DNA from 2 places in the Paenibacillus sp. LjRoot56 genome. Region 1 is predicted to be linked to the other one. Evidence: riboswitches for the same ligand, from Rfam matches in the RefSeq annotation. Region 1 holds a riboswitch; the other holds the start of a gene.
What was found. A riboswitch is a leader RNA that binds a small molecule or an ion and turns the genes downstream of it on or off. The one in region 1 is predicted to bind cobalamin.
Positions count from the first base shown of each region.

Region 2: linked by a shared signal. The riboswitch ahead of ACSQ8O_RS09060 (ABC transporter substrate-binding protein) and the one ahead of ACSQ8O_RS25425 (DUF4430 domain-containing protein) in region 1 are both predicted to bind cobalamin.

Region 1 covers NZ_CAXURV020000003.1:1,445,672-1,451,365, reverse strand. Annotated here, with positions in the region: gene ACSQ8O_RS25440 (thioredoxin family protein) at 1-168, shown strand, start outside; gene ACSQ8O_RS25435 (MBL fold metallo-hydrolase) at 189-812, shown strand; gene ACSQ8O_RS25430 (hypothetical protein) at 1,197-1,487, shown strand; cobalamin riboswitch at 1,628-1,822, shown strand; gene ACSQ8O_RS25425 (DUF4430 domain-containing protein) at 1,972-5,139, shown strand; gene ACSQ8O_RS25420 (energy-coupling factor transporter ATPase) at 5,263-5,694, opposite strand, start outside.
Region 2 covers NZ_CAXURV020000001.1:2,019,820-2,025,513, forward strand. Annotated here, with positions in the region: gene ACSQ8O_RS09040 (Lrp/AsnC family transcriptional regulator) at 1-434, shown strand, start outside; gene ACSQ8O_RS09045 (aminotransferase class I/II-fold pyridoxal phosphate-dependent enzyme) at 450-1,652, shown strand; gene ACSQ8O_RS09050 (aspartyl-phosphate phosphatase Spo0E family protein) at 1,721-1,987, shown strand; gene ACSQ8O_RS09055 (hypothetical protein) at 2,051-2,578, shown strand; cobalamin riboswitch at 2,603-2,755, shown strand; gene ACSQ8O_RS09060 (ABC transporter substrate-binding protein) at 2,910-3,926, shown strand; gene ACSQ8O_RS09065 (FecCD family ABC transporter permease) at 3,926-4,963, shown strand; gene ACSQ8O_RS09070 (ABC transporter ATP-binding protein) at 4,969-5,694, shown strand, end outside.

The DNA.
Region 1 (5,694 bases):
CAAGCGGTTATGACGCAATTCAAGAAAGAAAATCCAGATCGCGATGCGGCAGATTATAACGAAAAAATTCAAGTAGCCAGAGCCGAAATGGGTCGTCAATATGGCGAAGGTAACGGATATCATGCTGTTATTGTGAAGGAACTTCGTTCATTGATCGAGTCGTTCTAAAAGGTGAGGGTGGCATCACGATGATCAACATTCAATCCTTCGTCCTGGGTCCGGTTCAGACGAACGCGTACTTACTGTCGAATCCAGAGACGAATCAAGGTATTATTATCGATCCTGGTATGAATCCGAAGTCGCTGATTAAGAAAATTGCCGACATGGATATTGTGGCGATTCTGCTGACGCATGCGCATTTCGATCACATCGGTGGCGTTGACGAAATTCGTAAGCTCAAGGGCTGTCCGGTGTATATTCACGACCTGGAAGCCGATTGGCTGACGAATCCGAAGAAGAATGGCTCCGCTCGCTGGCCAGAACTTGGAACTTTAGTTGAGACGGATCCAGCAGAGTTCGCGCTGGATGAGGGGCAAGTGCTGGAGTTCCTGGGCATTCAGCTTAAAGTGTTCCACACCCCTGGTCATTCGCCAGGCAGTGTAAGTTTCCTGTATGACAAACACCTGTTCAGCGGTGATGTGCTGTTTAAACTATCGGTCGGTCGTACCGACCTGCTTGGTGGAGACAACAATACCCTGCTGGATTCCATCCAGGATAAGCTGTTCCTGCTGGATGACGACGTCATCGTCTATTCGGGGCATGGCGCCAAGACGACGATTGGCTTCGAACGTGAGAATAACCCATACGTGTAATTATTTGAAGGACTGCTCCCTCTGATGAGGGGGCAGTCCTTTTTTGCATATATGGAGGGGGAAGAGGAGTAAGTCGAAATAATCGAGTTACAGGATGAGTAAGTGGAGATGTAGCTGCTGTAAGTCGAAATAATCGAGTTGCAGGATGAGTAAGTGGAGATGTAGCTGCTGTAAGTCGAAATAATCGACTATCTCCTGATTATGCTCGTTCGCCCATGACACCCACCCAATTTATTTATAAACTGGGTATTTACCGTGTGCAACGTAGGTGCTTCCCCATAGACTGATGTTGTAAGCTATTCACCCAACTCCAACAATAACCTTTGAGTTAACCGTAAGCTTGTGAAAGTCCCTTTGGGGAAAATTTGAAGGAGGTGCTCTTCCATGGAATATGTTAAAGTCCCGAATTACCCAATGCAACCAATGCCAATGCCAACCCCGATGCCAATGCCAATGCCGACGCCTACACCGCTTCCAGCGCCAGCGCCAATTATGCAACAACCGATGCACAATAATATCCACCTGCACGCGTCCTACCAACAAACTGAATTTGTGTTCCCGAAACCGGTTCACACGCAAGCTGTTGCTTGTCCTCCGAAAAACAATTCAGCCGCTAGTATCCTAGTACTTTTCATTTTGCTAGTTATTATTACACGCAGCATTTGTAGATATTAATTTACGGATTGCTCGGGTAAGAAGAGAGGTAATCCCACGAGGCCTAGGGGTCTTGGTGGGGTTGCCTTTTTGGGTTTGTGAAAAAAAGGATTGTCTATTACGATGAAGTCATGTAAAATTCGTCATGATTACAAACAATTTCATAAACTAGCTTAATAGGTGCTTTCCGCTGAATCTAGCGGAAGCTTAATAGGGAAGTTCGGTTCAATTCCGATGCGGTCCCGCCACTGTAACGCTGAGCTAACAATCATAGCCACTCTCGATAACATGAGGGGAAGGAGATTGTATAAGCGATGAAGCGAAGCCAGGAGACCTGCCTGATAAGTATTTTATTTTTTTTCTCACGAGGATGGGAGGAAGATGTTTCTTTGAATTTGCCAAAAAGAGTGGTTAGTCGTTGGATTAACACGATTCTTACAAAGACATCTTTCCTCTAGAAATCGGGGAAAGGTGTTTTTTTCGTTTATCCACTATTTTAAGGAAGATGAAGGTGATTAGTTTGTTCCGTTTGATGAAAAAAGGGATTTCTGCTCTTCTAAGTTTGGCACTTATAACTTTATTGCTCGTTCCGCAAGCTGCTAGAGCCGTTGATTCAGATCCAAGTACGAAATTGGATACCATGATCTCGGATACCGTCTCATTTTATGAGCAAAATCGGTCTGATCTCAATTCATGGTGGCAGATGGTCGCGCTATGGGGAGCAGGGGAAGATCTGCATAATAGCAAATGGACGCTGCCTTCTTGGGAACAAAGTGATCCTGGTGATTTATTAGCTACTGACAGCAGTACATACCATATCAATTTAATATTTGGCTTGTTGGCTATGAATCTTGATCCTTCCCATGCATGGGAAACGGATCGTAATTTGTACGCAGAGTTAGCAGCTCAGCAAAATTCATCAACAGGTTCCTTTGGAGGTTCTAATCGACAGATTTGGACGATGCTTGCTCTGGATACAGGTAAGAAAAGGGGACATAACGTCGGGAGCTGGAACGATGCAGCCAAAGAGAAAGCGTTAAGCTACTTACTTAGCTTACAATTGTCTGATGGCGGGTTTGCTTTCTTTGGAAGTGAATCAGATACAGATATTACAGGGATGGCGCTGCTAGCTTTAGGGAATTATCAATCGAATAGTGCTGCTGTAACTGCGGCTAACCATGCTAAGGCTTTATTAAAGCAAAGACAATTAGCTAATGCTGGCTTTGATTCCCCAGGTCAATGGGGCAATGGGGACAACTCCAACAGCTGGGCAACGTCTGTATCAGGTCTGGTGGCTATTGGAGAAGACGTTTTGTCCCCAAACTGGGTCGTCAACAATCAAACAGTTGTAGATGCCGTTTATAACTTCGTGCTTCCAGATGGCACTTTTTCCTGGCAAGTGACCGATCTAAAACAGAACTTAATGGCAACAGAACAAGTGTTAATCGCACTAACAGATATTCAGCAGGGTAAATCAGTTTGGCAACGTTTGGCGGATAAGCCAAATCTAACTACCGTACAAATAAACGTTAATGGCATTAACAGCCCGATCCTACCACAGCAGTCGATAACTGCGGCAGTCTATGGCAGTCAGCCGACGGCCATGGATGCTTTGAAACAAGTACTTGAGAAGTCCAACATCAACTTTGTCATTCAAAACAGTAGTTATGGCCCCTATCTCTCCTCAATTGCAGGTCAAACTGCAGGAACTCTTGGCGGATACGACGGTTGGATGTACAAAGTTAACGGGGTATCACCGCAAGTCGGTGCAGCAAATTATATTTTAAATGACGATGATATCGTTACGTTTTATTATGGGCGTTGGCCTTCCATTGCGATCGCTTCGAATACGAACATCGGAATACTTAACCCTAGTTTGCAGATTAAGCTAGTCGGCGATACGTTCACTTCTGGTGCCAATACGGCAGCAAATTGGAGCTTCGATTCTGGCACTACAGGATTGACGATTGATCATATAACGCAAGAAAGCAATCAACAAGATCTTGTTATTACTTTTGCAGGTCAAGGTCAAACAGGAGCTCTTAAGCTCCAAGCATTGCCAGCAGCCTTGGTTAGTAACTCGGCAAGTAATAAGTTGACCATTCATAATGTGAGCACTTCGGGTGATCAGATTGTCAATGTTGGCGCAAATGAGTCCAATGTAACCTTCTCGACAGATGAAAATGATCCAGCGACGAACAAAATTACTCTTTCATTCACGACACCATTTTTGCCAGAGGTTATTGCTAAACGAGGCAGTACGGAGTTAGACATACCGGCTTATACAGAAGTTACATCAGTTGCGTGGAATAATAAGATTCAATTGCCAAGCATTCTGAGTACAACCGATAATTCTGTAACGAATAAAGTGAGCGGAGTACTTACCGGCAGCGGTAGTAGACTAGACAGTATCGATTCACGCATTAAAGTGGGTGGTGATAGCCGCATTCAGTTTAATCAACACGTTACACTGAAATTGAAGGGGATGGGTGATCGTAACGCCGGTTTCATAGATGAAAACGGTAATTTCACTGCAATACCTAAATATGACAACAGCAACTATCGAAACGATGATGTGTATGCTTACAGTGAGAATGGCGATTTAATTATTAAAACGAAGCATTTCACGGAGTTCTTAGCCTTTAAATCGACGTTAGTAACAGCGCCTGGTCCTGGTGGTGGATCTGGACCTAGTACTACACAAAAGGTTACACTTTCTGTTGAAAAACGCTCTCTGAATGAAGGAGATATCATTGCTCCAATAACGGTTAACTTGCAATCTGGCGATACAGCGTTTACGTTGCTACAACGGGTACTTGGTACCCAAAGTACAGCTCTGTCTTATACAGGTTCAGGTGCAAGCATCTATGTACAATCGATTGATCACTTAGGGGAGTTTGATAAAGGACAGCTAAGTGGTTGGATGTACTCCGTGAACGGGGTCTTTCCAAAATACAGCGCGGGTATCTACACATTACAGAATAACGACGTTCTTCGTTGGCAGTACACGAAAGATCTTGGGAAAGACATTGGTAATGCCTATACCCCGCCAGTAGGAGGGGGTAGTGGTAACGTTGTTAACCCTAATAACCCTGGTAAGCCTGCGGAACCAAACGAAGAAACCAAAATCACGCTGGAAGCAGAATATGAAGATGCTGGTGCTATTTCCAGTTGGGCACAGGATGCTGTAGCAAAAGTCACTACCTTGGGGTACATGGAAGGAACCGGAACTAATTTCGAGCCCAAACGTGAATTAACGAGAGCAGAGTTTGCTGCGCTCATCGTCCGTTATACAGGAAGCGAGTTAGTAAGCGGTGGGTCAGATTTTGAGGATGTTAGCACAGAAGATTGGTATTTTAAGTATATCGTAACCGCGAAATCGAAGGGATTGATCACAGGGATTTCAGCCCATGCCTTCGCACCGAATCAAACGATTTCCAGACAGGAAATGGCTGTAATTCTGGGTCGTTTACAAGGTGTTGCGATGGAGGGACAGATAGCGGTTGACCTTAAAGACCAATCATTTGTTGCTGACTGGGCATTACCATACGTTAATCAAGCTATTAAATCCGGATTATTGACAGAGGATAACGGATATTTCAACCCGTTGCTTCCTGTAACCAGAGAGATGGTCGCAGTGGTTATTACGAGACTGCACGAGCAGAAAAAGTAGAACAGGCTTTAACAAAGAAGGAGAGAAATCCTCTTCTTTCCCAGTCGGATGCAATTGCGCATTTGGACATAAAAAACAGCACCCCCATGGTTAGTTATTAACCAAGGAGGTGCTGTTTTTGTTTTACGAAACCAACCCATACTTTTCTTTTATTCGATCTAATTTTTCAAGCATAGGTCGTGCTAGGATATATAGGAATATGACAGATGCTATGGCATGAATCAAATCGAATGGAACTCCTCGGATACATGCAAGTGTAAGTGCGCCTATTGTGGGTTTTGATCCTGTCATTACGACGGAAGAAAAATTCATGATCATACCATAAATGAGAAATGTCGCTGATCCTCCAAACGTACAGAGAGCAATTCTGTTTCTGCGTAGAATACCTTTTTTGAACAGTGCTCCAGCAAGAAATCCAATGATCCCGAAAGCGAACATCTGCCAGGGTGTCCAAGGCCCTTGACCAAAAAAGTAATTCGATACAAAACCTGTGACTGCACCGACTAGGAAGCCGGTTTCAGCTCCTAATGCGATACCGGAAAGAATAACAATCGC
Region 2 (5,694 bases), on a different contig from region 1:
CGGATCTGATCGCCACCATGTTAGGAACGGCGGAGGCCGAAGTTGCGCGAGCGATAAGCGAGATGGAAGCGGATAAGGTCATTGTCAAATACGCGACAGTCGTGAACTGGAGCAAAGTAGATGACGAAAAGGTTACCGCCCTAATTGAAGTACAAATTACGCCGGAGCGCGGGCGCGGGTTTGATGCGATTGCGGAACGGATCTATTTATATCCGGAAGTCAAATCGGTTTATCTCATGTCTGGCGCGTATGATTTGCTCGTTGAAATTGAGGGGAGCTCGCTCAAACAGGTGGCTTCATTCGTTTCCAACAAGTTGTCGCCAATCGACCGTGTGCTTTCTACGAAAACGAATTTTATTTTGAAAAAATACAAACAAGACGGCATTATTTTCGAAGATCAAGAAGATGATCACCGAATGCTTGTTTCGCCGTAAGGGAGAGGTAGCGCTATGATCAAGGATGAGACTACGATTCAAACTAGCAAAAAATCAATGAAGGACTACCTCGCTCCTGCGGTACGTGAAATGAAGCCTTCTGGGATTCGGAAGTTTTTTGATCTCGTAAGCAATAGTAAAGAGGACATCATCTCACTAGGTGTTGGCGAACCTGACTTTTCCACACCGTGGCACGTTCGTGAAGCAGCTGTACATTCCTTGGAGCGCGGCAGAACGAAGTATACGCCAAACTCCGGTATTCCTGAGCTCCGCGAAGCAATTGCGAACTATTTGTATACCTCTTTTAAAGTGAAATATGAGCCTTCGAACGAAGTGCTTGTAACGGTAGGCGGCAGCGAAGCTATTGATCTAGCACTGCGTTCACTGATTACACCTGGGGATGAGATTCTGATTCCTGAGCCTTGTTATATTTCATACTCACCGATCACTGCCATTAGTGGTGGTGTGCCAGTGGGTATCGAAACTTTTGCAAAGGATCAGTTTAAATTGACGGAAAAGGCACTTCGCGATGCGATTACGCCAAAATCCAAAATATTAATTCTATGCTATCCTAGTAATCCAACTGGCGGCATTATGACGTATGAAGACTGGCTGCCGATTGCGAAAGTTGTTGAAGAACATGATCTGATTGTCATTTCTGATGAAATTTATGCGGAATTGACGTACGGTCAGAAGCATGTGAGCTTCGCAGCAGTTCCTGGGATGCAGGACCGGACGATTCTCGTTAGCGGATTCTCCAAAGCTTTCGCAATGACAGGCTGGCGGATGGGGTATGCTTGCGGTCACAGAGAGCTAATCTCGGCAATGACCAAGATTCACCAATATACGGTCATGTGTGCACCTGTCATGGGGCAAGTAGCCGCTCATGAAGCGTTGACGAATGGATTGGAAGAGAAAGACCGGATGATTGAATCCTATAATCAACGGAGACGATTAGTTGTCAAAGGCTTCCGTGAAGTCGGACTTGAATGTCATGAACCACAGGGCGCATTCTATGCGTTCCCAAGCATTGTGGCAACAGGATTAACCTCAGACGAATTCGCACAGCGACTTTTGTATGAGTCTAAGGTAGCTGCAGTACCTGGTGATGTATTTGGTTTAGGTGGAGAAGGATTTCTACGGTGCTCTTATGCCTATAGTGTTTCCCAACTGAATGAAGCATTAGAGAGAATCGGTAATTTCTTGAGGAAATTATAATATTCTTTATAAATTCATATGTTCATAGGAGACGAAAACTGGTATTCTAAGAGTAAGGAGGGATGAGCATGGCTTTTATGGAATATCAGCTTACTAACTTTCAGAAGCAATTTCAAATTCGCGAGCAAGAGTTCGGACAGCGTTGGCTGACCAGAAATGCCAAGAAGCAAAATTCCCTAGTTTTACTTGAAGAAGAGATCAATACCTTGAGACGTAAAATGGAACAGATGGTCATGGAAGGTAGAGAAATGACATCTGATGCGGTTGTTGAATTAAGTACGATGCTGGATCAAAAAATAAATGAATATATGACATCTGGAAAGAAAAGTCGGTGAAAACCGACTTTTCTGGCGATTATCGATAAAGAGAGAGTACTTGACGGAGGGAATTACATACACATGAAAGCAAAATGGTTATTCGTTGTCATGCTAGGAATGATGTTAATGCTTACAGCTTGTGGTGGACCGAAGGCAGATGTATCGGTATTTATGATGGGACCTAACGGGTTTCCAAGTGAAGCGGCGGAGAAGTTGGAAGTATCTTTGAAATCCAAGGTAGGTGAAATTCCTACTGTGAAGCTGAATACATCACCTATTTTTTCATTGGAAAAAATGATTGTTGAGCTAGCTGCTGGTGGTAACGGGATCTTCATCTTGGGAGAAGAGCAGTTCAAAGGCTTGAGCAACCAGGCGGGATTCGTTTCATTGGATAACATAATCAACCCTAAAGATTACCCAGATGGGGTTATCGAGATCAAAGAAGAAGGTAAGGCAGCGGAGAAGCATCTGTACGGCATTCCGCTTACTGGAAACAAATGGATGAAAGAGCAAGGCTTTGAAGGTAAAGGGTTATATGCGTTCATTCCACAGAATGCTCCGAAAATGGACGAGGCGTTGAAAGTCATCCAAATTATTGCGCAAAAATAAGAGAACGTCTATAATCGACAAATAGCTTAATTTGCAACTATAGGTACTGGTAATGCTCCAAATGGAACATTATTAGTTAAGGGGAAGCCGGTTTGAATCCGGCACGGTCCCGCCACTGTAATTCAGTCTTGTATAAGTCTGAAGAGTCAGGATACCTGCCTATGGTGCCGATACAACATCCTTCGAGGAAAAGGATCGCGTTAAATCAGGAAGCAGCGCACGTAAGTTCGTTGCCATATACCGCGATTTATCGTCTCCTCCGTTCCTAGTGAACAAGGGGACTTTTTTATTTTAGACTATGAATTGAAAATAAGGAAAGAGGGTTTAAGCGATGAAACAGAGCAATTTCAAAAGGGGTCTTATTCTTACACTAGCGGTAGCAACCGCGATCTCGTTAGCGGCTTGTGCGAAGAAGGAAACAGAAATAACGGATCCATCGAAACTAGGCGGTGTGGGGACGAAGGCGCCAACTACGACATCGTCGGCAGCACCTGCTGCAGCAAAGAAAACGACTTATCCTTTGAAAGTAAAAGATGCGACAGGCAAAGAGTTTACGTTCGATAAAGCGCCAGAGCGAATCGCTTCCGTGTCGCCATCAGAGACAGAAACGCTGTTTGCCATTGGACTAGAAGCCAATATTGTTGGTGTCTCGGATTTCGATGATTATCCCGAAGCGGCTAAATCGAAGCCGAAGCTAGGCAGCATTACAAAGCCAAACGTGGAGGCTGTCATTGCTACGAATGCGAATGTTGTTTTCACTGGCGTTTCGATGGATACTACATCCGTTGAGAAACTTCGTACGATGAACATTAACGTATTTAAAGTAGATCCCAAAACGTTAGATGATGCCATGAACAATATTCTAACATTCGGACAGATTACGGATCATCAAGAGCAAGCGGAAAAAGTTGTTGCCAAAATGAAAACGGATCGTCAAAAGGTTGTTGATGCCGTGAAAGACGTGAAGCAGGAGAACAAGAAAAAAGTATACATCGAGTTTGCCCCAGGTTGGACCGTGGGCAGCGGCGTGTTCATGGATGAATTGATTACCCTATCTGGGGGAATTAACGTTGCTGCGGATAAAGCTGGCTGGTACGAGATCAGTGAAGAGAAGATCATTCAGCAAAATCCGAATGTCATCTTGTTCGCGAATGGAATTGTCGATTTCAAAAGTAAAAAGCCGTTAGAAGAAATCATTCGTTCACGCGGTGGGTGGGATGCCATTGATGCCGTGAAAAATAAACGTGTGGTAGGTCTCGACCAGAACTCCGTAAGTCGTCCAGGTCCGAGATTGACGGAGGGACTGTTGGAAATAGCGAAAGGGATCTATCCTGAATTGGTGAAATAATGAAAAGAAAATTGATGCTTGGAGGAGGAGTAGGCGTTATACTCCTTCTTCTTTCTATTGTGGTGAGTTTATCCATCGGCTCAGCTCAGCTTCCAATTTCGCATATTGTGGGGATTCTGGCGAAACATCTTCCTTGGATAGGAAGTCATATTGAGGTGAACTGGCCGCAATCGTCGGAACAAATTATTAATAAAGTACGAATCCCTCGCCTGCTTCTGGGTATCCTTGTTGGGGCAGTACTCTCCATAGCCGGTGCTGGTTTTCAAGGGGTTCTGCGCAACCCTCTCGCCGATCCATACTCGCTCGGTGTATCTTCAGGGGCTTCTGTCGGGGCTGCTTTTCTTATTTATTTCGGACTGCAATATGCTTGGTTCGGACAATGGTCGATTCCGATTGTGGCTTTCGTGACAGGCCTTATTTCCCTATTCTTAGTCTTGAAGCTAGCAATGATTGATGGGAAGCTGAAGATGGAAACGTTGATATTATCCGGCGTTGTTATGCAAGCATTTCTAGGTGCGATTGTATCCTTTTTGGTAGCGATATCGGATCAAACGATTAATGAAATTCTTTTCTGGCTTATGGGTAGTCTATCGATGCGCGGATGGTCATATACGTATATGATTTTACCTTATCTCGTAATAGGCATTGTGATTCTGCTAAGCTATGCGAGATCTTTAAATCTGCTGGCATTGGGAGAGCGCCAAGCTGCTCATCTTGGTGTTCATGTCGAGCGTACGAAACTGATCGTACTGATCGCTTCCACGTTGATCACGGCGGCTGCTGTGTCTGTAGCTGGGGTGATTGGCTTTGTTGGGCTGATCGTACCGCACTTGGTGCGACTGTTGGTTGGTCCGGACTATCGACTAATCATTCCTTTGTCTGCGATCGGCGGTGGGATTTATGTGTTATGGGCAGATACGTTGGCCCGAACTCTCCTTAGTCCTACGGAAATTCCTCTCGGAGTGGTTACGGCGTTTCTGGGTGCACCATTTTTTGCCTATCTGCTCCATAAAGATAAGAAAACGTTAAGAGGTTGATCACGATGATTCAAGTGGAGGGGCTCATTCAGAGCTTTCGAGAACAACAAGTGCTAGATAATATGAGCTTTGAGGTCGGGCATGGGGAGTTTTTTGGGATTATTGGTCCTAATGGCAGCGGCAAATCTACGTTGCTGCGACTCCTATCCGGCATGGATCCGGTCATGCATGGTAATGTGCTTTTAAAAGGAAAGAAGGTATCCTCGTATTCGCGAAAAGAGCTTGCCAAATGGCTCGCTGTACTTCAGCAAGATGCGTTGCCTCCGGTTGGTTTCACGGTTCGGGAAGTTGTAGAGATGGGACGCTACCCGTTCCAAAATTGGCTAGGTGAAGATAAGGTTGAATCGGATGGACTCATTGATGCTATTATCACAAAGCTTGAGTTGGAAGGGCTTGTAGACCGTACGATTGAACGTCTGAGTGGTGGGGAGCGGCAGCGCGTTGCGTTGGCCAAGGTGATGGCCCAGCAACCAAGCTTGCTCATGCTCGATGAGCCAACTACTTTTCTAGATATCGGTTATCAAATACAGATGATGGATTATATTCGTTCTTGGCAGCAGGAGTCGGAACTAACGGTTATAGCTGTTCTGCATGATTTGAATTTGGCAGCGCAGTATTGCACGAGATTGATGATCGTACATGAGGGGCGAGTAACCGCCATTGGAACGCCTGCAGAAATTATTACAAGTACACAAATAGCTGAAGTATACGGAACAGAGCCGATTGTTCTT